DNA from 3 places in the Shewanella sp. TB7-MNA-CIBAN-0143 genome. Region 2 is predicted to be linked to each of the others. Evidence: predicted binding sites of a transcription regulator. Region 2 holds the regulator's gene; each other region holds the start of a gene.
The links. Region 2 encodes sigma-54, which starts transcription at its own class of promoters, with help from an activator protein. Its sites were predicted from a motif close to GTTGGCACGNNNNTNGNNT; they were not measured.
Positions count from the first base shown of each region.

Region 1 (8,117 bases), on a different contig from region 2:
TTTCTTCTGTCGCAATATCAGTAACACCTGCTATGAAGGTCGAACCAAAATCAATAATTTTCACCGTATTAGATTTATCGATCATTATATTGTTTGGTCGCAAATCCTGGTGAATCATTTCTTGTCGATGAAAAGCCTGCAATCCCTTGGCAACTTGTTCAATAATGGCACGTACTTGTTCTAATGTGGGTTTAGGATTGTCTAACATCCATTGATTGAGCGAACAGCCTTCAATATATTCAGAAACAAGGTATAAATAATTACGTTTACGTTTAGGGATAATGGCTTTAGCAACATGGGGATTATTAATTCGTTTTGCTATCCACTCTTCAAGCATAAAACGTTCAAGGTAGTCATTATCATTACAGCCCTCTGTTGAGGGGGTTTTAATCACCACCGTTTGTTGGCTGTCATTATCCCTGGCCAAAAAAACATGACTCCGACTGCTAATATAAATTTCTCGTAGAATATCGTAACCATCAAATACCATCCTTGGTGCTAGTCTTGGCGGCAAAGGCAAGCTAGTCATTTGATGTACTTCATTTAGCTGGTAATCAGGTACATGGTCCACACGCACTATTTGAATGCTTAAGTTGTCATTACTGCCTAAATCTAGCGCTTGTTGAATAATGTTATGAGCGGCAATGTCTAAAGAGTCTGCGGTCGCTATTTGTTGGGTTATTTGCAATCCATTAATAAACTCATAAACACCATCGGTTGCTAAAACGAAAATATCGCCTTGTTCAATAGTGTGGTGTTGGTAATCAATTTCTAAGGTTTGCTCTATGCCAAGGGCACGGGTTAAGTAGGTCACATCTGTTGATAAAATGCGTCGATGATCTTCTGTTAACTGTTCGAGTTGCTGGTCTACTACGCTATAAACGCGTGTATCACCAGAATGAAAAATATGAGCAGAGTTAGATTTAAGGACTAAAGCACTAAAGGTACAAACATAACCTTTATCTTTATCAAAGCGGTACGAGCTATTACGTGTTTGGGCACAAAGCCAAGAATTAATCGATTGTACAACTTTTTGTACCGAGGATTTGACCGACCAAGAATCAGAGGTGCAATAATAATCTTCGAGAAAACAGGATACCGCGGCTTCACTTGCAACTTGACTCACCTTACTTGAACTTATGCCATCAGCCATCGCTAACACAATGCCTTTAGCGCTGAGTAGCGGTTCTTTAGGCACAATACTACCGATGAAATCCTGATTAACAGCTTTTATGCCTTTATTTGTTGCACCGCCAATACTGACGCTAAGCGGTTCACTCATTGTGGTATTTCCTAAGAGTTTAGTCAGCCAATAAAAATGACTTCACAATCAGCATTGTGAAGTCTTAAATCATGGCTGTAAATTTGCCTAACTAATCTTACGTTCAGGTGATGTTTTCACATGTGTGAAGTATAACGGCAAGCCAACCAAACATAGACCACCGACTAAATTGCCTAGTGCAGTTGGCAATTCATTCCATAACAAATAATCAGTAACAGTAAAGTCACCGCCCATGATCATAGAGAATGGAAATAAGAACATGTTGACAATGGAATGCTCAAAACCCATATAGAAGAACAACATAACAGGCATCCACATGGCCGCCATTTTGCTGCCAGCAGAGGTTGAAATCATCGCACCAACAACCCCCATAGAAACCATCCAGTTACACAACATGCCGCGAATAAAAATAGTTATCCAACCCATTAAACCATGTGATTGATAGCCTAAGGTTCGCGATTCACCTATTGTGCTCACCTTTGCAGCTATTGCACCACCATCAGTGGAATAACCATAGGTTAAGATAAAGGACATAAAGAAGGCGGTCATTAGAGCACCGGCAAAATTACCAACAAAAACTAAGCCCCAATTGCGCATAACGCCAGCAAAGGTGACACCTGGACGCTTATCTATAAGCGCTAAAGGGACTAAGGTGAATACTCCCGTTAATAAGTCAAACTTCATTAGGTATAACATAATGAAGCCCACTGGGAATAAAATTGCCCCAGCTAAAGGGCTATCGGTTTTTACGGCCACCGTAATGGCAAATATTGCAGCAAGACCTAAAATAGCGCCCGCCATAAAGGCTCGAATTAACGTATCTTTTGTCGACATGTAAACTTTTTGTTCACCAGCATCGACCATCTTGGTCACAAATTCACTAGGTTCTATATAAGCCATAAATTTTCCTGGTAATTAAAGTTAAAGGTTGATTAGGTATTAAGTTAACATTACTTCTGTAGTAGCAAAAACAGCGCCAGATAAGTAAGTAATTGTTTATATTTGTATTATTTAAAAAGTGTGTAGCCAATTGTTGTAAACTAATGTGTCTTTTGCACCATGAGTGATCACCACGCTTTGTAAGGTAAAAATTTACCGTTTAAGGTTAAAATTACGCGGTCGCCCTTAGGGTTTTCTTCTTTATCTACCGACATGGAGAAATCGATAGCACTCATAATTCCGTCACCAAATTTTTCTTGAATCACTTCTTTTAGGGTATCTCCATAAACACCCACCACTTCGTATAATCGATAAATGAGTGGATCTTGTGGAATAGCTTGGTCCCATTCTTTTGTTGGGTACTCCATCAATATTTTTTTTGCTTCAATGGGTAAACCAATAAACTCAACCAGTTTTGTCGCACACTCTTCAGAACAACTGTTCATACCTAAGCAAGCTGATGTTGCCCAAACCATTGACATGCCAACGGCGTCAGCAATGCTTTCCCAGGTGAGATCTTTTTCTTTTTTAATGGCAAATATAGCTTCGGTCACATCTAGTTTATTCATGTCTTTCTCCACGTTAGTTAATACCAATCAATTTTGAATTTCCGGATGAATCTGTGCGCTGAATTGGTGCGAATATACTGAGTAGTGCACAATTAAGACGAGTTAATGATTCTGGTTAATTCGATTTGTATTTAACATTGCGAGAACTATGCCAATCAATTTGTTTTTTTAATGCATTGTAATTTAATGATTTTTTATTTTTACTACTATTTACGTGATAACGATTTTTCGTTGATAACGATTTGTCGTTGCAGTTGTAACGATTTTTCGTGGTATGGCGCGATTATTGTATTCAGTCATCACTCCTGATTGTGAATGATTAAAATACAAAAAGAAGTTGTTATGTTAAATAACCTGTTTCTGAATGCCCCAAGTGCAATGATATTAGTTGATCCATTAAATAATAAAGTGCTGCAAGCCAATCTGCAGGCGATATCTTTATTTACGTTAAATAAAGGCAATTTATCTGATTATGCTGCAACAGAACTTTTTCCAAAGTGTGTTGATAAGCTTATTAATTTTACTCAAGAAATATTGGATCATGGTGCTGCTTGGTCGAGCGAATTAAGTATTCTTATCGAAAATGAAGTAACGTATTTAGATGTTGATGCGGTAAAAATAGAAGACAATATTTTACTAAATTGTCAAAATAGCAAGGTGACATTTGCCCGTCATTATCAGTCTATATGCGAAGCAAACTATCGAGCAGGTTTTGACCATTGGAATAAAAATGAAACCATTTTCGAAGAAATAGAAAGACAAAATCAGCTATTGTTAAAAGCAGTAGGAGATGGCATTTATGGCGTAGACGCTCAAGGTAATACGACTTTTGTGAATGAAGCCGCCGAAAAAATATTAGGCTGGGGTAAATCAGAATTAACCGGTAAAAATATGCATCAGGTTATTCACCATTCCCACCTTGATGGCAGCCAATACCATGCACAAGATTGCCCCATTTATGCTGCTTTTAATGATGGAGCGATACACAGTGTTGATATCGAATTTTTTTGGACTAAAGCGGGAACAGCCATCCCGGTTGAATATACCAGCACACCGTTGACTGATAATGGCCGATTAATTGGCGCAGTTGTTGTTTTTCGTGATATTACCGAACGTAAGAAAATTCAAAATGAATTGATCAATGCATTGGAACAAGTTGATGCACTAAAGCGGCGCCTAGAAATGGAAAAAGCTTATTTATTAGAAGAGCTTAATGCTGATTTTAATCATCATCAAATTATTGGACAAAGTACCAAAGTAAAACACATGGTGCATCAAATTGAGTTGGTGGGCCCTACCAATGCTAACGTATTAATTATTGGAGAATCCGGTACAGGTAAAGAATTGATTGCCCGTGCATTGCATGAAGTCAGCGCACGTAAAGCGAGGCCATTAATTAGAGTCAATTGTGCTGCCATTCCTGCTGAACTATTTGAGAGTGAATTTTTTGGACATGTTAAAGGGGCTTTCTCAGGGGCAATATCAGATAGAGTCGGCCGTTTTGAACTTGCTGATGGCGCCACTATATTTTTAGATGAAGTCGGTGAAATTCCATTACAACTGCAAGGCAAGTTATTAAGAGTATTACAAGAACAACAATTTGAACGAGTGGGCGAGTCGATAACACGTAATGTGGATATTAGAGTGATATCGGCAACCAATAAAGATTTAAAAAAACTAGTAGAGCAAAACAAATTCCGAGAAGATTTATACTACCGACTAAACGTTATCCCACTGCAGTCACCGCCTTTACGTGAACGTATTGATGACTTACCTTTACTCGTAAAGCATTTTCTCGATAAAGTCTGTCGACGTGTAAACCAACCACAACCAACAATCACGTTAGGTCAAATGCAAATTTTGCAGCAATATACTTGGCCCGGCAATATACGAGAACTCGAAAACATTATTGAGCGACAAATTATTTTAGCCAATAGTGACAAAGTTAATTTTGATTTTTTAATTACTCAAAGTACCGCTCTAACAGTCAACAGCAAAAGATCCCTAATTCATAACACAAGTGATAATACTGCTATTAACTCACCTAACCAATCGCAGTTATTCAGTGCCCAACAACATAAGTTGATGGAAAAGCAGAATTTAGTGAACGCGTTAATTCACTGCAAAGGCAAAATATATGCTAATGATGGCGCGGCTCAACTATTAGGGTTAAAACCAACAACATTAACATCAAAATTAAAACGCTATGACATTAATCGACAAAACTATATTGGCTAATTAAGCTCATTAATCAAAGGCTGATTTATTATCTTTAATGTATTCAATGTCGATTTTATTTAGGTTGTCTTTGGTTGTTGGTTTTGATGGGGGAGAGCCTAAAAATATCGCTATTTGAATAGAGTGGTGCATGAGAGTACGTAATCAGATTACTGCAATACGCGGACGGCATTAGCGGACTATATCAGGCCGCTAATGCCTTGGTTTACGTTACTTTGCTAACAGTATATCTAAATGAGCAGCAAAATCTTTTGGTCCCATAAAGCCGGTAACCCGCAAGTCTTCACGCTGCTCACCGTCGCTATTAAACATTAACAATGTCGGTAAACCTAACACGCCATAATGTTCTAAAAGGGTGATATCAATGTCATCGCTGGCAGTCACGTCAGCTTGCAATAACACCATTTGGTTCATACGCGTTTCCACGTCGGCATTTTTAAAGGTAATGGCTTCAAATTCTTTACACGCCACACACCAGTCGGCGTATAAATCTAACATCACCGTTTTACCGCTAATACTGGCTTTATCCAATTCAACTTCTAAGTCTTCCAGCGACTTAATACGGATAAAGTGATTGGCTTCGGTGTTGGTTTTGCCAGCAATACTGGTTTGGGTCATATTTGAGGATTGATGACCAAAGCTGCTCATTAATGCTTGGAAGCCATATGAGAAACTTGCCATCAAAGCCAGTAATAACAACACCCCACGGGTGCTTTGTTTCCAGTTAAATGCTGACAACCTGTTTTGATGCATTAAGTAAGCGATTAAGCTTATTGCCCATACTGACCAAAGTAAATCGGACACTAAACCAGGCCAAATACGGCCAATCATTACAATAGAAACTGAAATCAGCAAGAAGCCAAAGATGGTTTTAATAATGTCCATCCACGCTCCTGCGCGCGGTAAGATTTTGCCACCCGAAGTCCCAATCACTAATAACGGTAAACCCATGCCCATGCTGAGTACATACAGTGCTAAAAAGCCTTGCAGTAAGTCGCCAGACTGCGCCACGTAAATCAGCACGCCAGATAACGGCGCCGTGGTACAAGGCGAAGCGACTAAACCTGAAATCACCCCCATCATAAACACACCAATAAGGTTGCCACCTTTTTGATTGTTCGACATCGAGTTCATTTTTTCTTGCCACTTCGATGGCAGCTTTAAATCGTACATGCCAAACATCGATAAGCTCAGCAGCACAAACATCACCGCCAAGAAAATCAAAATAGCAGGGTGTTGTAATGCCGCTTGAAACTTAAGTCCGGCAGAGGCAACCACTAATCCTAATAATGAATAGGTAATGGCCATGCCTTGCACGTAGGCCATTGATAGGGTGAAGGCTTTAGCGGTAGAGAGTTTCTTGCCTTGACCAACAATAATGCCCGACAAAATAGGGTACATCGGAAACACACACGGTGTTAATGCTAAGCCAATACCTAAACCAAAGAAAATCACCAAGGTCCATAATAGGCTATCGTTTTGGAGCATTTGGTTTAACGTGTCTTGCTGAGTAATGGGTGCCGCTGGTGCATCGGTTGCCGTTGTTGATGCTTGCGCATCATCAGGTGCGCCAATCACTTTTTTACTGCTTAACGTGCCGTCATTTGCTTCAATCGCTGCTAACGTTACATCGTGCTTGGTTGGCGGATAACACAAGGTACCTTCTGCACAACCCATAAAGGTGACATGAAATACCGCATCGGCTTGCGCTTCTTTAAACGCAATAGGGATTTCAACAAACGAGTAAAACACCTCTTGGTCGCCAAAGTATTCGTCATGATGGTTTTTACCATGAGGTAATTCAATATCACCAATCACCGCACCGTCGACCGAAAACTGCAGCTTATCGCGATATAAATAATAGCCCTCTGCAATGACAAAATTTATTTTGAGCTGATTACCTTGTTGTTGGTAATCAAACACAAAAGCATCGTTAACCTTCATTAACTCAGGTTCGCTGCTTAAAAAGCTGAATTTATTACTCAATACATTAGCGCTGTGTGCTGCTGGCGCGAGTATCATTGATGACATCATTAACAATGATGTCAGGCATATGGCGACGAGTTTTTTCATGATGGTGAGTTGTCTTTTATCCATTGTAAATAAGGGCCAAAACCACCGGTAATTGGAGTGGCAATGAATTCTGGTACTTCATAAGGATGCATGGTGATCACGAGCTGTTCAATTGCATGGTAATCAATTGCCATGCATTTTATCTGTATTGGCACTTCGTGTGACTGACAAATGTTATTGTCCCAATAATAAATTGACTCAACGGCTTGGCCTATTTGTACACATGCCGCTAACTTTGCCTCTACTAATGCAGTCGCAATATTGGCTGCAATGTCAGCATCTGGGCAAGTGGTTAATATAAGTAGCAGTTCAGGTTTATACATAAGTTGTCTTAAAGTTTACTTAAGCTAATGCTGTTATCATGCACAAGGTCATCACAGTACGCTTTTTTAAACGCATTTTCATTAAACTGAGGTGATATTCGTGACGCGTCTTGAAAAGAGACCCGTTCACCCCCATTTAAGTTTCATCGGCAACAGTTTTTTTACAGGTCGCCACTCTGTTATCTTATAAGTAGTCACTCTATCAAAAAGCGATCCTTAGAGGCCAATATGTTTTTTATTTTATTGTTAATATTTGTTTTAATACCGGTTATTGAACTCAATGTACTCATTGAAGTTGCCAGCTCAATTGGTTCATGGACCACAGTCGCGTTAGTGTTATTTACCGCGGTTGTTGGAGTGTCATTGGTACGCAGCCAAGGCCTTAGTACTTTAATGAGTGTGCAACAAAAATTAGCCCGAGGTGAAGCTCCGGGGCAAGAAATTGTTGAAGGTATGATGTTGGCTGCCGCTGGGGTGTTATTGCTTATTCCTGGTTTTGTCACCGACTTTATTGGCTTAATTTTATTAACCCCATTTACCCGTGCTCCTATCGCGGCGTTTTTATACAAACGTATGCAACTTCGTGTTGTGGCTAATGGTGGTATTCCCCCTGGCTTTGGTGGCGGACAAAGTCCTTTTGGACAGTCCGGTCCATTTGCAGGGCAAAAGCCATTTGATCAACAGGGCAACACT
Region 1 covers NZ_JBEOPL010000010.1:150,210-158,326, forward strand. Annotated here, with positions in the region: gene AAEY97_RS10365 (bifunctional protein-serine/threonine kinase/phosphatase) at 1-1,282, opposite strand, end outside; gene AAEY97_RS10370 (formate/nitrite transporter family protein) at 1,370-2,182, opposite strand; gene cynS (cyanase) at 2,350-2,790, opposite strand; gene AAEY97_RS10380 (sigma-54 interaction domain-containing protein) at 3,133-5,028, shown strand; gene AAEY97_RS10385 (protein-disulfide reductase DsbD) at 5,239-7,101, opposite strand; gene cutA (divalent-cation tolerance protein CutA) at 7,098-7,424, opposite strand; gene AAEY97_RS10395 (FxsA family protein) at 7,653-8,117, shown strand, end outside.
Region 1: the regulator sigma-54 is predicted to act here: its motif matches at 2,928-2,946, upstream of cynS (cyanase).

Region 2 (8,117 bases):
ATATCAACACGCTTCATTACCAGAGCAATTACTGTGCAATGCTTTCAATTTGATAAAAATCCAGCGAAAATAGTCGTTAATTAAATACTACTATCGGAATCACATGCTAGTTAATATCCTAATGTTAGTTGTTGGCCTTGCTGTTTTAGTTTGGAGTGCGGATAGATTTGTCTATGGGGCGGCGGCATTTGCCCGCAACTTAGGCTTACCTCCGATGTTAATTGGACTCACCATTGTTGCTATGGGTAGCTCTGCACCTGAAATGTTTGTTGCGGCCACCGCATCAATGGATGGCATGCGTGATACCGCCATTGGTAACGTATTGGGCTCAAACATTGCTAACATTACCTTAATTTTAGGATTAACAGCCTTACTAGGTGCCATTAGCTTAGATTCGAAGACCTTAAAACGCGAAATACCTATCATGCTTGCTGCTACGGTATTTGCCGGTTACACCTTGCATGATAATGTGTTGACACAAACAGAAGGTATCATGCTTATTGCATTACTTTTGTTGTTGATGGGATATTTCATTTGGCAAGCTACTCATGACAAAACCCCAGACAGCTTAGATGATAAACTTGAATCTGAGATCCCTAAAAATGTGCCAACCTTTCATGCTATCATTTGGCTGGTCGTCGGTATTATATTGCTCCCCCTATCAGCAAGTTGGATGGTCGATGGCGCTGTAGGTATTGCAACGTTTTATGGGTTGTCAGATCTTGTGATTGGCTTAACCATTATCGCAGTAGGAACCAGCCTACCAGAATTAGCGGCCTGTATTGCTGGAGTATTAAAAAAAGAACACGACCTTGTCATTGGTAACATTGTTGGGTCTAACTTGTTTAACATTCTTGCGGTACTGGCACTACCAGGATTGATCTCCCCTGGTGAAATAGATGCTTCAGCCAGTGGAAGAGACTTCTATATGGTATTAGGCACCAGTGCAGCATTAGCCGTTTTAGTATTATCCAGTGGCGCTAAGCAACAACTTACTCGCTGGCATGGCGCACTATTATTAATCACCTTTATTGCGTACCAAATTGTTGTCTTTCAGTCGCATTAGATTGGAGCATGAAGGTAAAGTATTAAGCTAACAGAGAGAGTCGTATGGTAAATCACACTCAATTTCGCCAATGGGGTCGTAAAGTCATTGATATAGAAAAAGCTGCCTTAGATAATTTATATCAATATGTAGACTCGGTTGAGTTTGACCAAGCATGTCAATTGATCATGCAGTGTAAAGGTAAAGTGATTGTCATGGGGATGGGCAAATCAGGTCATATTGGTAACAAAATATCCGCAACCTTTGCCAGTACCGGCACACCGGCATTTTTTGTTCACCCTGGTGAAGCCAGTCATGGTGATTTGGGCGCATTAGCCAAAAATGACATTGTACTCGCCATTTCCAACTCTGGTGAATCAAGCGAAATACTGACATTAATGCCTGTTATCCAACGCATGGGTGTACCAGTGATTGCGGTGACCGGTAAACCAGACTCCAATATGGCGCGTTTATCCAAAATCCATTTATGCATTCAAGTGCAAGAAGAAGCATGTCCATTAGGATTAGCACCCACTTCCAGCACCACTGCAACACTTGCTATGGGCGATGCATTAGCCATTGCTTTATTACAAGCAAAAGGTTTTACTCGTGATGACTTTGCCTTATCACACCCAGGTGGCTCTCTTGGAAGAAAATTACTTCTAAAAGTCGACGATGTCATGCATAAAGACGATGATTTACCGATCGTCAATGATGATATTTGTATTACTGAGGCACTTTATGAAATATCTAAAAAGGGCCTTGGCATGACGGCAGTAGTCGACCATGCCAATAAACTTGTGGGCATTTTTACCGATGGTGATTTACGCCGGGTTATCGATGCAGACGTGAATCTTCGAATCACTCCTATTGCCCAGGTTATGACCGAAAATTGTGTGACCTGCCCTGCGGGGATTTTAGCCGCACAAGCACTGCAAATCATGGATGAAAAGAGCATCAACGGACTGATTGTCGTTAATGAAAAACATCAACCGATCGGAGCATTAAACATGCTCGATATGGTTAAAGCTGGAGTCATTTAATCATGTCAGAATCAACCTCGTTTCACCAAGGATTTTACGGCCCTGTCAGCAATGATATTTGGCAACGAGCTCAAAAAATCAAACTGTTAATCTGTGATGTCGATGGAGTATTTTCAGATGGACGTATTTACCTCAGTAATGCAGGTGAAGAACTCAAAGCGTTCCACACTCGTGACGGTTATGGTGTGCGTTCTTTGCTTACCAGTGGTATCCATGTTGCCGTGATAACAGGACGTAAATCCAAGATTGTTGAAAACCGCATGACGGCATTAGGTGTAACACATATTTATCAAGGTATTGATAATAAATTTGAGCCTTTTGAGCAATTATTGTCGCTCTATAATGTGACTGCTGATGAAGTGGCTTACATTGGCGATGACATGGTAGACCTACCTGTAATGAAAGCCGTAGGACTAGCCGTTTGTGTCGGTGATGGTCATCCGTTTGTCAAACAACAGTGCCATATGACAACCACCCTCAATGGTGGCCACGGCGCACTGCGTGAACTCACCGATTTATTACTATTAAGCCAAGATAAATTTGCCAGTGCTCATGGTATGAGTATATGAGTAGAGTCACGCTAGGTATTATTGCTTTTTTTGGGCTTGCTTTTATATTGTACTGGCAAGCACAAGTAAAACGCAGTGAAATGGACGCGGTACAAATACGCGGTATTGAGCGCCCAGATTTTGTTGCAGATAACCTACGCACTACAGAATTCAACCAACTAGGTTTCGTCGAAAGTCGAGTCAGCGCCGAACACATGGAGCATTACGCCTCAAGTGACATCACTCACTTTACCAAACCTATCTACCTCATTTACCCTGAAAACGGTAAAGCACAATGGCAATTAAGTGCAGACCGTGGGCAATTGAATAAAAATACCAGCAAAGTCACATTAGAAAATAATGTTATTATTGATGCCATTGATATAGAAGAACCCCTGCAGTCACTGAGTACCCAAGCTATTACGGTGGATTTAACCACTATGATAGGATCCTCACAAGAGATGGTGTACATCAAAGGTAAAGGGTTTATTATTCAAGGTTTAGGCCTACATGCTGACTTGAATTCGCAAAAATTATCGCTACTAAGCCAGGTAGAAGGAACATATGAGCCACATTAATCGTCTCCACACTCGCGCCAATGTTATGTTATTAAGTAGCATACTTTGTATATTGAGTTTGCCTGCTATAGCGAAACAAGGGGATCTGAAACAAGAATTGAAAATCGCTTCAGTCAGTCAGTCTGCCGACATTAAGAATAATCAAATTGTTTTTAATGGTCCGGTAACGATTGTCCAAGGCACGATTAATATCAATGCAGATCAGTTACGGGCGTTTACCCCTGAAAACACCACCAGCAAGAGATTAATTGCTACTGGCACCCCGGCTACATTTTCGCAAGAATTAGATGACGGTAAAATTGGTACCGCAAGTGCTAACGAAATTAGCTATGACCTTGCCACCACTACACTCACATTGACTGGCAACGCCAAACTTGATCAATCAGGTAGCCAGGTTACCGGTAATAAAATCAAGTACAACATCAGTGCTCAAGAGCTGATTGCCGAAAGTACTGGTACAGGGCAAGATCGGGTAATCACCATCATTCAACCAGAGAATTTCCAAGACGAGTCGGCGCCAAAGCAAAAACTCCCTGAAATTCCTGTTAACAAGCAGATCAAACCATGACCCAAATTACCTTAACCGCTGAAAATCTAGCTAAAAGCTATAAAGCTCGTCAAGTTGTTAAAGATGTGAGTTTAACGGTTAAAACAGGCCAAATTGTCGGTCTTTTAGGCCCCAATGGTGCAGGCAAAACCACCACCTTTTATATGGTTGTCGGCTTAGTAAAAAGCGATAAAGGCCGAATATTGATTGACGATGACGACCTTACTGCCGATCCAATGCATTTGCGCGCCCGCAAAGGTATAGGTTACTTACCACAAGAAGCCAGTATTTTCCGCAAGCTCACCGTTTACGACAACATAATGGCCGTACTGCAAACTCGCAAAGAGCTCAGCACAGACCAACGTATTGAACAGCTTGAGCATCTACTCGAAGAGTTCCACATTACTCACATACGCGACAGCCAAGGTATGTCGTTATCGGGTGGCGAACGTCGTCGAGTTGAAATTGCGCGCGCTTTAGCTGCTAATCCAAAATTTATTTTGCTTGATGAGCCCTTTGCTGGTGTTGATCCTATTTCGGTCATCGACATTAAAAAAATCATCCAACAACTTAAAAATCGCGGTTTAGGGGTATTAATTACCGACCATAACGTACGTGAAACGCTAGACGTTTGTGAGCGAGCCTATATCGTCAGCCAGGGTAATTTAATTGCCGAAGGCACACCTGATGAGATATTAAGTAATCAACAAGTTCGAGCTGTGTACTTAGGTGAACAATTCAAGCTATAGTTACTTTACTGGCCTTTTAGTCTAGCTAACTCATTTCATTGAACGATACCTAAACAACGTTAAATGTCATTGATGTTTATGGCAATCGATTACAGTTCGAGATTGTCATTTTTATGGAAAATCATCTAGGGATAAGCGGTAAATGAAAGCGTCACTCCAACTTAAAATGGGTCAACACTTAACCATGACCCCACAATTGCAGCAAGCCATTCGCTTACTGCAATTATCGTCATTGGAGCTACAGCAGGAAATCCAACAAGCATTAGATTCAAATCCATTGCTTGAAATAGAAGATGAGTTTTCTGAAGCAAAAAACTCCTTAAAAGAAAACCGCGACCAAGCGGATACCGACTTTAGTGACAACAGTATTGTTAATGTCGAAAAAGACACTTCCACCGTCGACATAGCAGAATCCATGACCAAAGAAACCATGGATGATTTAGCCATGGATACCACATGGGATGAAGTATACACAGCCTCACCTATGTCAGGTTCGGGCAGTGCAAGCATGCGCGATGACGACATGCCCTTTCAAGGTGAAACTACTGAAGGTTTGTACGAACACTTAGAATGGCAAAAAAATCTCACTCCATTTTCAGACACCGATCTCGCCATTGCCACCGCCATTATTGATGCCATTGATGAACGCGGTTATTTAACCCAAAGTACCGAAGATATTCTCGAAGCCATGGGTGATGAAAATGTGGAACTCGATGAGGTTGAAGCGGTATTAAAACGCGTTCAACACTTTGACCCTGTGGGTGTTGCTGCACGTGATTTAAGTGAATGCCTATTTATCCAATTAGCGCAATACTCTAACGACACACCCCATATCGATAATGCCCGTTTGTTAATTAAAGGCTATTTAGAGTTAATTGCTGGCCGTGATTTCAGATTATTGATGCGTAAAACAAAACTAAAAGAAAATGAGTTACGTGACGCAATCACTTTAATCCAGACACTCAATCCTCGTCCGGGCTTATTAATTACCCCCATGGATGATGAATACGTGATTCCCGATGTCACAGTATTAAAGAAAAATGGCCGTTGGGTAGTAGAGTTAAACCCAGACAACATGCCTAAAATTGGTGTTAATCAGCAATATGCAGCCATGGCTAGAGGCAGTAAAAACCCGTCGGATAGTCAATTTATTCGAGGCCATCTGCAAGAGGCTAAATGGTTTATTAAAAGTATTGAAAGCCGTAATGATACTTTACTTAAAGTGGCAAATTGCATTGTGCAATTTCAGCAAGGCTTTTTTGAATATGGCGAAGAAGCCATGAAGCCTATGGTGCTCAATGATATCGCTGAAGCTGTAGAAATGCATGAATCGACCATTTCACGAGTCACCACACAAAAATATATGCACACCCCTCGAGGCTTATTTGAACTAAAATACTTCTTCTCTAGCCATGTCAGTACTGACGATGGCGGGGAATGCTCATCAACGGCCATTCGTGCTTTTATCAAAAAGCTGGTTGCCGCAGAAAACCAGAAAAAACCACTGAGTGACAGTAAAATGGCTCAGCTTCTGGCAGAACAGGGCATAAACGTTGCTCGTCGTACGATAGCAAAATACCGTGAAGCAATGATGATCCCGCCCTCAAACCAACGTAAGAGTTTATAACCTACTAGGCAATGGAGGATTTTTTATGCAAATAAGTCTGACTGGACGTCATGTCGAAATAACAGAATCTTTACGTGAATACATCCACAGTAAATTTTCAAAGCTTGAACGACACTTCGATCAGATCCATAATGTACACGTTGTGCTCAATGTAGAAAAATTACAACAAAAAGCAGAAGCCAAAATCAACATTAATGGCGCAGAAATTTTTGCAATGTCAGAAAGTACTGATATGTATGCTGCAATAGACGCCCTGATCGATAAACTCGACCGTCAGGTAATTAAACACAAAGAGAAGAATACAAAACACTAACGATGGAACTTTGTACCATTCTGCAGCCGGAATGCACTACCTGTGCCACACCGGGCAGTAAGAAAAAAGTACTGGAACTCATCAGCAATTTAGTCGCTGCCCAGTACCCAACCCTGTCTTCGCAAGAGGTTTTTGAAAGCCTGTTAGCGAGAGAGAAAATGGGTAGCACAGGTATAGGAAATGGCATTGCGATACCTCATGGTAGATTAACGACCATCGATCACCCTATCGCGATATTTATTAAATGTGAAGAAGCCATTGCCTTTGATGCAATCGATAAGCAACCCGTGGATCTTTTATTTGCTTTGTTAGTACCTGCAGACCAGTGCCAACAACATTTAGGCACGTTATCGAGCATGGCCCAAAAGTTAAGCGATAAGCAAATATTGAAACAGCTTCGTAAAACTCACGACGCAACAGAACTTTATCAGGTTATTACTGCATGAAACTAGTTATAGTATCGGGACGTTCAGGCTCAGGGAAATCCGTTGCCCTGAGAGTATTAGAAGACCTAGGATATTATTGTGTTGATAATTTGCCTTTACCACTCATTGGCACATTATTAGCCCAGCTTAAAGGCAGTAATGATTTGGTTGCGATTAGCGTTGATGTTCGTAACATTGCAGAACAAGGTAAAGCGCTTCAAGACCAATTGGCACTACTTCAAAATGACACTGAAATTATCAGTTTCTTTTTAAATTCCAATGACAAAGTATTGCTTAAACGTTACAGCGAAACACGTCGATTACACCCGTTATCTAAAAATCATATTTCACTGCAAGAAGCGATAAAACTAGAAGGCCGTTTACTTGAGCCTATCGCAAAAATTGTTGATCACTATATCGACACTTCTGCGCTAAATATCTACGAATTAAGCGACCAAGTTAGGCAAATATTATTAGGCAGTGTTGATAAAGAGTTAGTGATTAACTTTGAATCTTTTGGCTTTAAACACGGCATGCCGACAGAAGCAGATTTTATGTTTGATGTACGCTTTTTACCCAACCCACATTGGGAAATAGAACTGCGTCCATTTACGGGTTTAGACGAGCCCGTACAAGAATTTTTAGGTCGTCAGCCATTAGTTAATAAATTTATTTGGCAAATTGAAAACCTATTTGAAACTTGGATGCCGCATTTAGAACGTAACAATCGCAGTTACCTTACCATCGCGATTGGTTGTACTGGTGGTCAGCACCGTTCGGTATATATTGCAGATCAATTAGCAAAACGATTTCGACAAGGCAGTAAACACACGGTTAATGCTCGCCACAGAGAATTAAATATCAGTGATACTAATAACTAAGTGAGCATAGGATCGCGTCAATGATCAAACTTGAACGCCAAGTGACCATTTCAAATAAATTGGGGTTACACGCCCGTGCCGCCACAAAACTCGCGATGTTAGCGGCGGATTTTGATGCTAACATCACCTTAACTCAAGGCGAAAAAAACGCCAGCGCAGCTAGCGTACTTGGGCTATTAATGCTTGAAAGTGGTATCGGTAAAATGATTACGGTGACAGCTCAAGGCCCAGATGCTGAAGTTGCATTAAACGCAGTGTGTGATCTCATTAATGCTAAATTTGATGAATCTTGTTAATTTTTTAATCGCATTGAATTTATAAATAGCCTGTAATGTGTGAATAGCTGCAAGTTACTCATGCT
Region 2 covers NZ_JBEOPL010000038.1:2,998-11,114, reverse strand. Annotated here, with positions in the region: gene AAEY97_RS20730 (calcium/sodium antiporter) at 104-1,066, shown strand; gene AAEY97_RS20725 (KpsF/GutQ family sugar-phosphate isomerase) at 1,111-2,088, shown strand; gene kdsC (3-deoxy-manno-octulosonate-8-phosphatase KdsC) at 2,091-2,657, shown strand; gene lptC (LPS export ABC transporter periplasmic protein LptC) at 2,654-3,214, shown strand; gene lptA (lipopolysaccharide transport periplasmic protein LptA) at 3,201-3,782, shown strand; gene lptB (LPS export ABC transporter ATP-binding protein) at 3,779-4,510, shown strand; gene AAEY97_RS20700 (RNA polymerase factor sigma-54) at 4,653-6,137, shown strand; gene hpf (ribosome hibernation promoting factor) at 6,163-6,450, shown strand; gene ptsN (PTS IIA-like nitrogen regulatory protein PtsN) at 6,453-6,896, shown strand; gene rapZ (RNase adapter RapZ) at 6,893-7,756, shown strand; gene AAEY97_RS20680 (HPr family phosphocarrier protein) at 7,777-8,052, shown strand.

Region 3 (8,117 bases), on a different contig from region 2:
CCATAACGCGCAAGAATTTCACTCGGAAACAAATACTTACTTACCTGTTGACCAATTTTGACTAACAAAGCATCGCCAATGCCGTGCCCGTAAGTATCATTAATGACTTTGAATCCATCGAGATCGATAAAAAGGATTGAGAACGGCTGTTTTTTATCCCGTAAACGCTCAGTTGCCTGCCTGTTCGACAACCGATTAGCGAGTCCAGTCACCACATCATGATTGGCTAAATGTAACGCTTTAGTTTTGGCAATAACTAAATCTGCAGTGCGATCTCTGACTCGTTGAGATAACTCTTCACGGCTGTTTATCACCTCTTCTGACATTTGCTGAAAACTATCATTCTCACCTCTTTTGAGCAAAAAAAAACCCGATAATCAATTATCGGGTTTTTTATTGGTTTGCTTGTTTAAGCAATTGTATTCAAGAATTACAAGCTGTAGTACATCTCAAACTCAAGTGGGTGAGTAGTACGTGCAACACGTTCTGCTTCAGCCGTTTTAAGTTGGATATAAGACTGGATAAAGTCTTCGCTGAATACGCCGCCTTTAGTCAAGAACTCATGGTCAGCTTGTAAATGTTCAAGTGCGTTTTCTAATGACGTTGCAACCTGTGGAATTTCAGCAGCTTCTTCAGGAGGTAAGTCATATAAATCTTTATCCATTGCTTCACCTGGGTGGATCTTGTTTTGAATACCATCAAGACCAGCCATAAGTAATGCTGAGAAACCTAAGTATGGGTTTGCATGTGGATCAGGGAAACGCGCTTCGATACGACGGCCTTTAGGGCTTGGTACCACTGGAATACGAATTGAAGCACTGCGGTTACGTGCAGAATATGCAAGCATTACAGGCGCTTCAAAATGTGGCACTAAACGCTTGTAAGAGTTAGTGCTTGGGTTAGTGAACGCATTCAATGCACGAGCATGCTTAATAATGCCGCCAATGTAATAAAGCGCTAAATCACTCAAACCAGCATACTTATCACCTGCGAATAAGTTTACGCCGTCTTTAGCTAAAGACTGATGCACGTGCATGCCGCTACCGTTGTCACCAACGATTGGTTTTGGCATAAATGTCGCTGTCTTACCATAAGCATGCGCCATGTTATGAACAACGTATTTTAGAATTTGAATTTCATCAGCTTTCTTAGTCAACGTGTTGAAACGTGTTGCGATTTCGTTTTGACCCGCTGTTGCTACTTCGTGGTGATGCGCTTCAACTACTTGACCCATTTCTTCAAGTACTAAACACATTGCCGAACGTAAATCTTGTGAAGAATCAACTGGTGCAACTGGGAAATAACCACCTTTCACCATTGGACGGTGACCCGTGTTACCTTCTTCATAGCTCTTAGCCGAGTTCCATGATGCTTCTTTTGCGTCAATCTTAACAAAACAACCTGACATGTCGGTACCAAAACGGACATCGTCAAATAAGAAGAACTCTGGCTCTGGACCAATCAATACTGTGTCAGCAATACCAGTAGAAATTAGGTAAGCTTCAGCTTTTTTAGCAATTGAACGTGGGTCACGATCATAACCTGTCATAGTACCAGGTTCTAAAATATCACAACGAATAAGCGCTGTTGTTTCTTCTGTGAAAGGGTCTAATACGAAAGTGGTTGGATCTGGCATTAGCACCATGTCAGATTCATTAATGCCTTTCCAACCTGTAATTGAAGAGCCATCAAACATTTTACCGTCTTCAAAGAAATCTTCATTTACTTGATGAGAAGGAATAGAAACGTGCTGCTCTTTACCTTTAGTGTCGGTAAAGCGTAAGTCTACAAACTTAACTTCTAACTCTACAAGTTGTTTTAAAACTGATTCAACTGACATTCTCAAGCCTCCGGTAGGGTAAAGGGTTGTCCCTTAAATAATCTTGCTATTCGCCAGATGATGCACCTGGAAAACGAATCTTTTCATAATTATCAGCAATAAAGCGATATTCATGCCAGATCGCTAACTAATTGATTTTATGAAGATGAGAAAGTTTCCAAATCTTCTAAACCATAACCTTGCACCAACCTCGTGCATCACTATGTTTCATCATGGTGCAAAAGTCCATAATGGTGCGTCATGTTAATGTTGCTGTTTTAGCCAATGTCACAGTTTTGTCTTACACCATGGTTATGCTTCATATATATACGTTTTATGCTGTTTATTAATCCATAGCAAGCGATAGATTTACAAGTGTTCAAAAATAATCCTATCTACAAAAGCTGCTGTGAAGTAGAATGGCACGCTTTTTTACAGTAGCTATAATCTATAACTACTGTTAGATCCTTTTTTTTTATTTGCTGGTTTAGAGGTTTATCCGTGCTAGAGAATTTACGTAACATCGCCATTATTGCCCACGTTGACCATGGCAAAACAACCTTGGTTGACAAAATGTTGGCGCAGTCAGGAACCCTTGCATCTCGTGGAGAAGCTACTGAGCGGGTTATGGATTCTAACGATCTTGAAAAAGAACGTGGGATCACCATTCTGGCAAAGAACACTGCCATCCAGTGGAACGACTACCGTATTAATATCGTAGATACTCCTGGCCACGCCGATTTCGGTGGTGAAGTTGAACGCGTTCTATCTATGGTTGACTCAGTATTATTGTTGGTTGATGCAGTTGATGGCCCAATGCCACAAACTCGCTTTGTAACCAAGAAAGCATTCGCTCAAGGCCTTAAGCCAATTGTTGTTATCAACAAAATTGACCGTCCAAGTGCTCGTCCAGATTGGGTTATTGACCAAGTATTCGATTTATTCGTTAACTTAGGTGCCACTGACGAACAACTAGATTTCCCAATCGTTTATGCTTCGGCATTAAATGGTTTTGCAACGTTAGATCCAGATGTAGCAAGCGATGATATGACGCCGCTATTCCAAACTATCGTTGAGAAAGTAGCTTTCCCAGATGCTGATGCAGAAGCTCCATTCCAAATGCAAATTTCTCAAATCGATTATAACTCATACGTGGGTGTTATCGGTATTGGCCGTATTACTCGTGGTAGCGTTAAGACTAACCAACAAGTGACCATTATTGGCGCTGACGGTAAGACACGTAACGGTAAAATGGGCCAAGTATTAGGTTACATGGGTCTTGACCGTACTGAAGTGCCAATTGCAAATGCTGGTGACATCGTTGCTATTACAGGTTTAGGCGAGCTTAAAATCTCTGATACTATCTGTGCAGTGAATGCAGTAGAAGCAATGCCACCGTTAACTGTTGATGAACCAACACTAACGATGACATTCCAAGTAAACACTTCTCCGTTCGCGGGTAAAGAAGGTAAGTATGTTACTTCACGTAACATTCTTGAACGTTTACAGACTGAATTAGTTCACAACGTAGCACTTCGCGTTGAAGAAACAGAAAGTCCAGACCGTTTCCGCGTTTCAGGTCGTGGTGAATTACACTTATCGATTTTAATTGAAAACATGCGTCGTGAAGGTTATGAATTAGCCGTATCTCGTCCAGAAGTTATTCTAAAAACAATCGATGGTGAGCTACATGAACCATACGAAACTGTAACAGTTGACGTTGAAGAAGATCATCAAGGTACCGTAATTGAAAAATTAGGTGTTCGTAAAGGCGAAATGAAAGACATGCAGCTTGATGGTAAAGGTCGTGTACGTATCGACTTCGTTATCCCAAGCCGTGGCTTAATTGGTTTCCAAACCGAATTCTTAACAGCAACATCTGGTACTGGTCTAATTTATCATTCATTTGATCACTACGGTCCACACAAAGGTGGCGATATTGGTCAACGCGCTAACGGCGTATTGATTTCAAACGCAACAGGTAAAGCACTAACATTCGCTCTATTTGCTTTGCAAGACCGTGGTCGTATGTTTATTGGTCACGCTGCTGAAGTGTATGAAGGTCAAGTAGTGGGTATTCATGCTCGCTCTAACGATTTGACAGTAAACTGTTTGAAAGGTAAGCAGCTAACTAACATGCGCGCATCAGGTACTGATGAAGCACAAGTATTGACTACGCCTATCACATTGACTCTTGAGCAAGCTCTTGAATTCATCGATGATGATGAATTAGTTGAAGTAACTCCTAAGAACATCCGTGTTCGTAAGAGATTCTTAACTGAGAATGAGCGTAAGCGTAATAACCGCAGTTAATTACCATCAATGAGTGGCAACGTCTGCCACTCATTGAGACCTAAAAAGCCCAGATGCATGCATCTGGGCTTTTTGTTGTCTAGTCTATACAGGCTAAAAGCGAAAGGCCTAGGACGCTGCGCTGCTAGTACGCTCCGCGGCTAGAGGCTATAAAGTCAACTGCTTAGCAGCGAAGCTTTCTCTATCCCTGAGATGACAAGCGCTGACGAGCGATGACAAGCCAAGAGCCTAGGTGCTAGACTGCACGCAGCGTTCGCTTGTTATCGTTTCTGAAGCTGTCTCTAGCAGCGAAGCGACTCTCGTGATACAACATGAAAACATTTAACTAGATATTTTACGTAAACGCAGATAGATTCAAACCAAGATCATTTTTAGGAAAAATATATGAGTATGTTGCAACAGGTAAGCGTCGCTAAAAAAGCCAATGTGTATTTTAACGGTAAAGTGATAAGCAGAAGCGTAGTATTAGCTGATGGTAGTAAACAAACTTTTGGTGTGGTATTGCCTGGTGAATATGAGTTTTCAACGGCTCAAGGTGAAATAATGCAGGTTATTTCTGGCAAGTTTGACGTGTTATTACCGGGTAAAACTGAGTGGGTTGCATATGCTGAAGCAAGCCAGTTTGAGCTTGCACCAAATGTGAGCTTCAGTATCCGAACAGATCAAATTTCAGAATACTGCTGCCAATACATCTAGTGTTGTTGCACCTAAATAAACAATAGCGGTTTAATATCGCCGCTTCGATTCAGCTTAACTAAACAGTTTAAGCTGATTTTTTTTATAAAAACGTCTACTCTATTAAAACTGTCGTTTTATGGAGTACATCATGCGCCTTATCATACTTATTAGTTTGCTATTATTGAGCGCCCAAAGTGTTGCTACCGTATACCGTTGGGTAGATGAAAATGGCAAAGTTCATTACTCAGATGAACAAAAAAATAATGCCGAAGCTGTTGAATTAAATGAAAACACCCAAAACAACATGACGATTGACACCCCAACAAAAATCAATGTCATCCCAACAACAGAAGCATCAATTAACTACACGATTTCGATTACCTCTCCCCAAGAAGAAGCTACTGTGCGTGACAATAATGGCGCATTTACCGTGTCAGTGAGCGTCACCCCTCAATTACCTCGTGGCGTGCTAATGACATTATTAGTCGATGGTATTATCGCTGCCCCAGCTCAAGCATCGAATATATTCCAATTAACGGGCATTAATAGAGGTGAACACTCGTTGGTTGTTAACGCTGTAACACAAAGCGGCAAAGTCCTTGCATCAAGCTCTCCTAGAAAGATATTCCTTCACCAAGCATCTGTATTTGGACCTGCAAAAAAGTCTAAATGATTAAGATAAAAATCATTTTATTCATTAGCTTATGAAATTTTGCGTGACTATTTATCTTACAAAGTGCTTGTGTGTTCCGGGTTGTGATATGCACCAAAGTGGTGCATTATAATGGTGCAACCCTATACTAGGACGGCTAATGGACACAAATAACCTTCTCAATCACTTAGTCACCGCAGTGCTTGTTATTAATAACGAGCTCAAGCCGAGCTATGCTAATGCCGCGGCCGCACAATTATTGGGAGTAGGTAACCATAAGCTACTCGAGCAAACGCTTCCTGAGCTTTATCAACTGATGGGGGTTGAGCCACAATTACTACGCGATGCCATTAATGCCGGCCAGGGACTCACGGTCAATACCGCCGCATTAATCACCCTAGACGGCCAACATCACACCATTGATATCACCTTGATGCCAATTGAAAATGACAATAACCTCAGCATTTTAGAGTTACGTCAAGTAGACCAACAACGTCGCATTCATCAGCAGCTTAACATGGACGCCCAACAGCAAGCTGCACAGTTTTTGGTACGTAACTTAGCCCATGAAATTAAAAACCCGCTGGGCGGCCTTAGAGGCGCTGCGCAGTTGTTATCGCGAGAGCTCGACTCGCCCGAATTAAAAGAATTTACCAGTCTGATTATCGAACAAGCAGATAGATTACGTAATTTAGTCGACCGTTTACTTGGCCCGCAACGACCAACGCAGCATGCTGAACACAATATCCATCAAGTGATTCAAAAAGTGCTTAAGTTAGTCGAAATGGCACTGCCAGACAATATCTGCTTAAAACGAGATTATGATCCATCGATTCCAGATATTCAGATGGATCCAGATCAAATGCAGCAAGCCGTATTGAATATTGTCCAAAATGCGATACAAGCGTTAGAACATTGTGGTGGCGATATTGTCATTCGCACTCGCACTCAACATCAAGTCACCATTGGAACACAGCGCTATAAAGTGGTACTCGCCTTATCCATTATTGATAACGGCCCCGGTATTCCTGCTGAGTTAATGGATACCCTTTTCTACCCTATGGTCACCGGACGTGACGAAGGTTCAGGGTTAGGATTATCCATTGCGCATAACATTGCCCGATTACACGGCGGTCGCATTGATTGTGTTTCGGCACCAGGGCATACCGAATTTATTATTAACCTGCCATTACAATAACTAGCATGCCCTTTGTAGGCAGAATGAGGTAGTAACATGAACATTAGTGAACAAGTTTGGATCCTCGATGATGATAGTTCGATCCGTTGGGTACTCGAAAAAGCCCTTAAAGGCGCATCACTGTCAACGGCTAGCTTTGCTGCTGCAGAATCCTTGTGGCAAGCTTTAGAAGCATCACAACCTCAAGTCATCGTGTCTGACATCCGCATGCCAGGTACTGATGGCTTAACCTTGCTTGATCGCTTACAACTGCATTATCCACATATTCCAGTGATCATCATGACCGCCCACTCAGACTTAGACAGTGCCGTGAGCGCATATCAAGCAGGTGCATTTGAATACCTACCAAAACCATTTGATATTGATGAAGCCATTAATTTAGTTGAACGCGCACTCACACATGCAACAGAGCAAGCACCACAACCCGTTATTGATACCACCATAAAAACCCCTGAAATTATTGGTGAAGCCCCGGCAATGCAAGAAGTGTTTCGTGCCATAGGCCGATTATCTCGCTCATCTATCAGTGTGCTCATCAATGGCCAATCTGGTACTGGTAAAGAATTAGTCGCTGGTGCATTGCACAAACACAGCCCGCGTAAGGACAAACCCTTTATTGCATTAAATATGGCTGCCATCCCAAAAGATTTGATTGAATCTGAACTCTTTGGCCATGAAAAAGGCGCCTTTACTGGTGCCGCCAACGTGCGCCAAGGTCGTTTTGAACAAGCCAATGGTGGCACGCTATTTTTAGATGAAATCGGTGACATGCCAATCGATGTGCAAACGCGATTATTACGAGTCCTTGCCGACGGCCAGTTCTATCGTGTCGGCGGTCATCAAGCAGTGCAAGTTGATGTACGTATTATTGCTGCGACGCATCAAAATCTTGAGGTGCAGGTGCAAAAAGGCACCTTCCGCGAAGATTTGTTTCATCGCCTCAATGTGATCAGAGTACACTTACCGCCATTATCGCAGCGCCGTGAAGACATTGCCCAACTCGCCAATCACTTTTTAAGCACCGCAGCGAAAGAGATTGGCGTTGAACCCAAAATACTCACTAAAGAAACCGCGGTAAAATTGGCTAACCTTCCTTGGCCGGGTAATGTTCGCCAACTTGAGAATACTTGTCGTTGGTTAACCGTAATGGCGTCCGGACAAGAAATTTTACCGCAAGATTTACCACCAGAATTGCTTAAAGACCCAGTAGCAATCCAGCAGAAACAAGCTGGAGCAAGTGACTGGCAAACCGCATTAACTGATTGGATTGATGAAAAGCTGGCTGCAGGTGAAAGTGATTTACTCACTGAAGTGCAACCTGAATTTGAACGTATTTTACTTGAAACAGCACTAAGACATACTCAAGGCCATAAACAAGAAGCCGCTAAACGTCTAGGTTGGGGTCGTAATACCCTAACGCGTAAATTAAAAGAACTGTCGATGGACTAAAAACGAAA
Region 3 covers NZ_JBEOPL010000003.1:189,325-197,441, reverse strand. Annotated here, with positions in the region: gene AAEY97_RS03710 (diguanylate cyclase domain-containing protein) at 1-362, opposite strand, end outside; gene glnA (glutamate--ammonia ligase) at 431-1,840, opposite strand; gene typA (translational GTPase TypA) at 2,321-4,132, shown strand; gene ppnP (pyrimidine/purine nucleoside phosphorylase) at 4,517-4,828, shown strand; gene AAEY97_RS03690 (DUF4124 domain-containing protein) at 4,959-5,483, shown strand; gene glnL (nitrogen regulation protein NR(II)) at 5,623-6,660, shown strand; gene glnG (nitrogen regulation protein NR(I)) at 6,697-8,109, shown strand.
Region 3: the regulator sigma-54 is predicted to act here: its motif matches at 1,942-1,960, upstream of glnA (glutamate--ammonia ligase).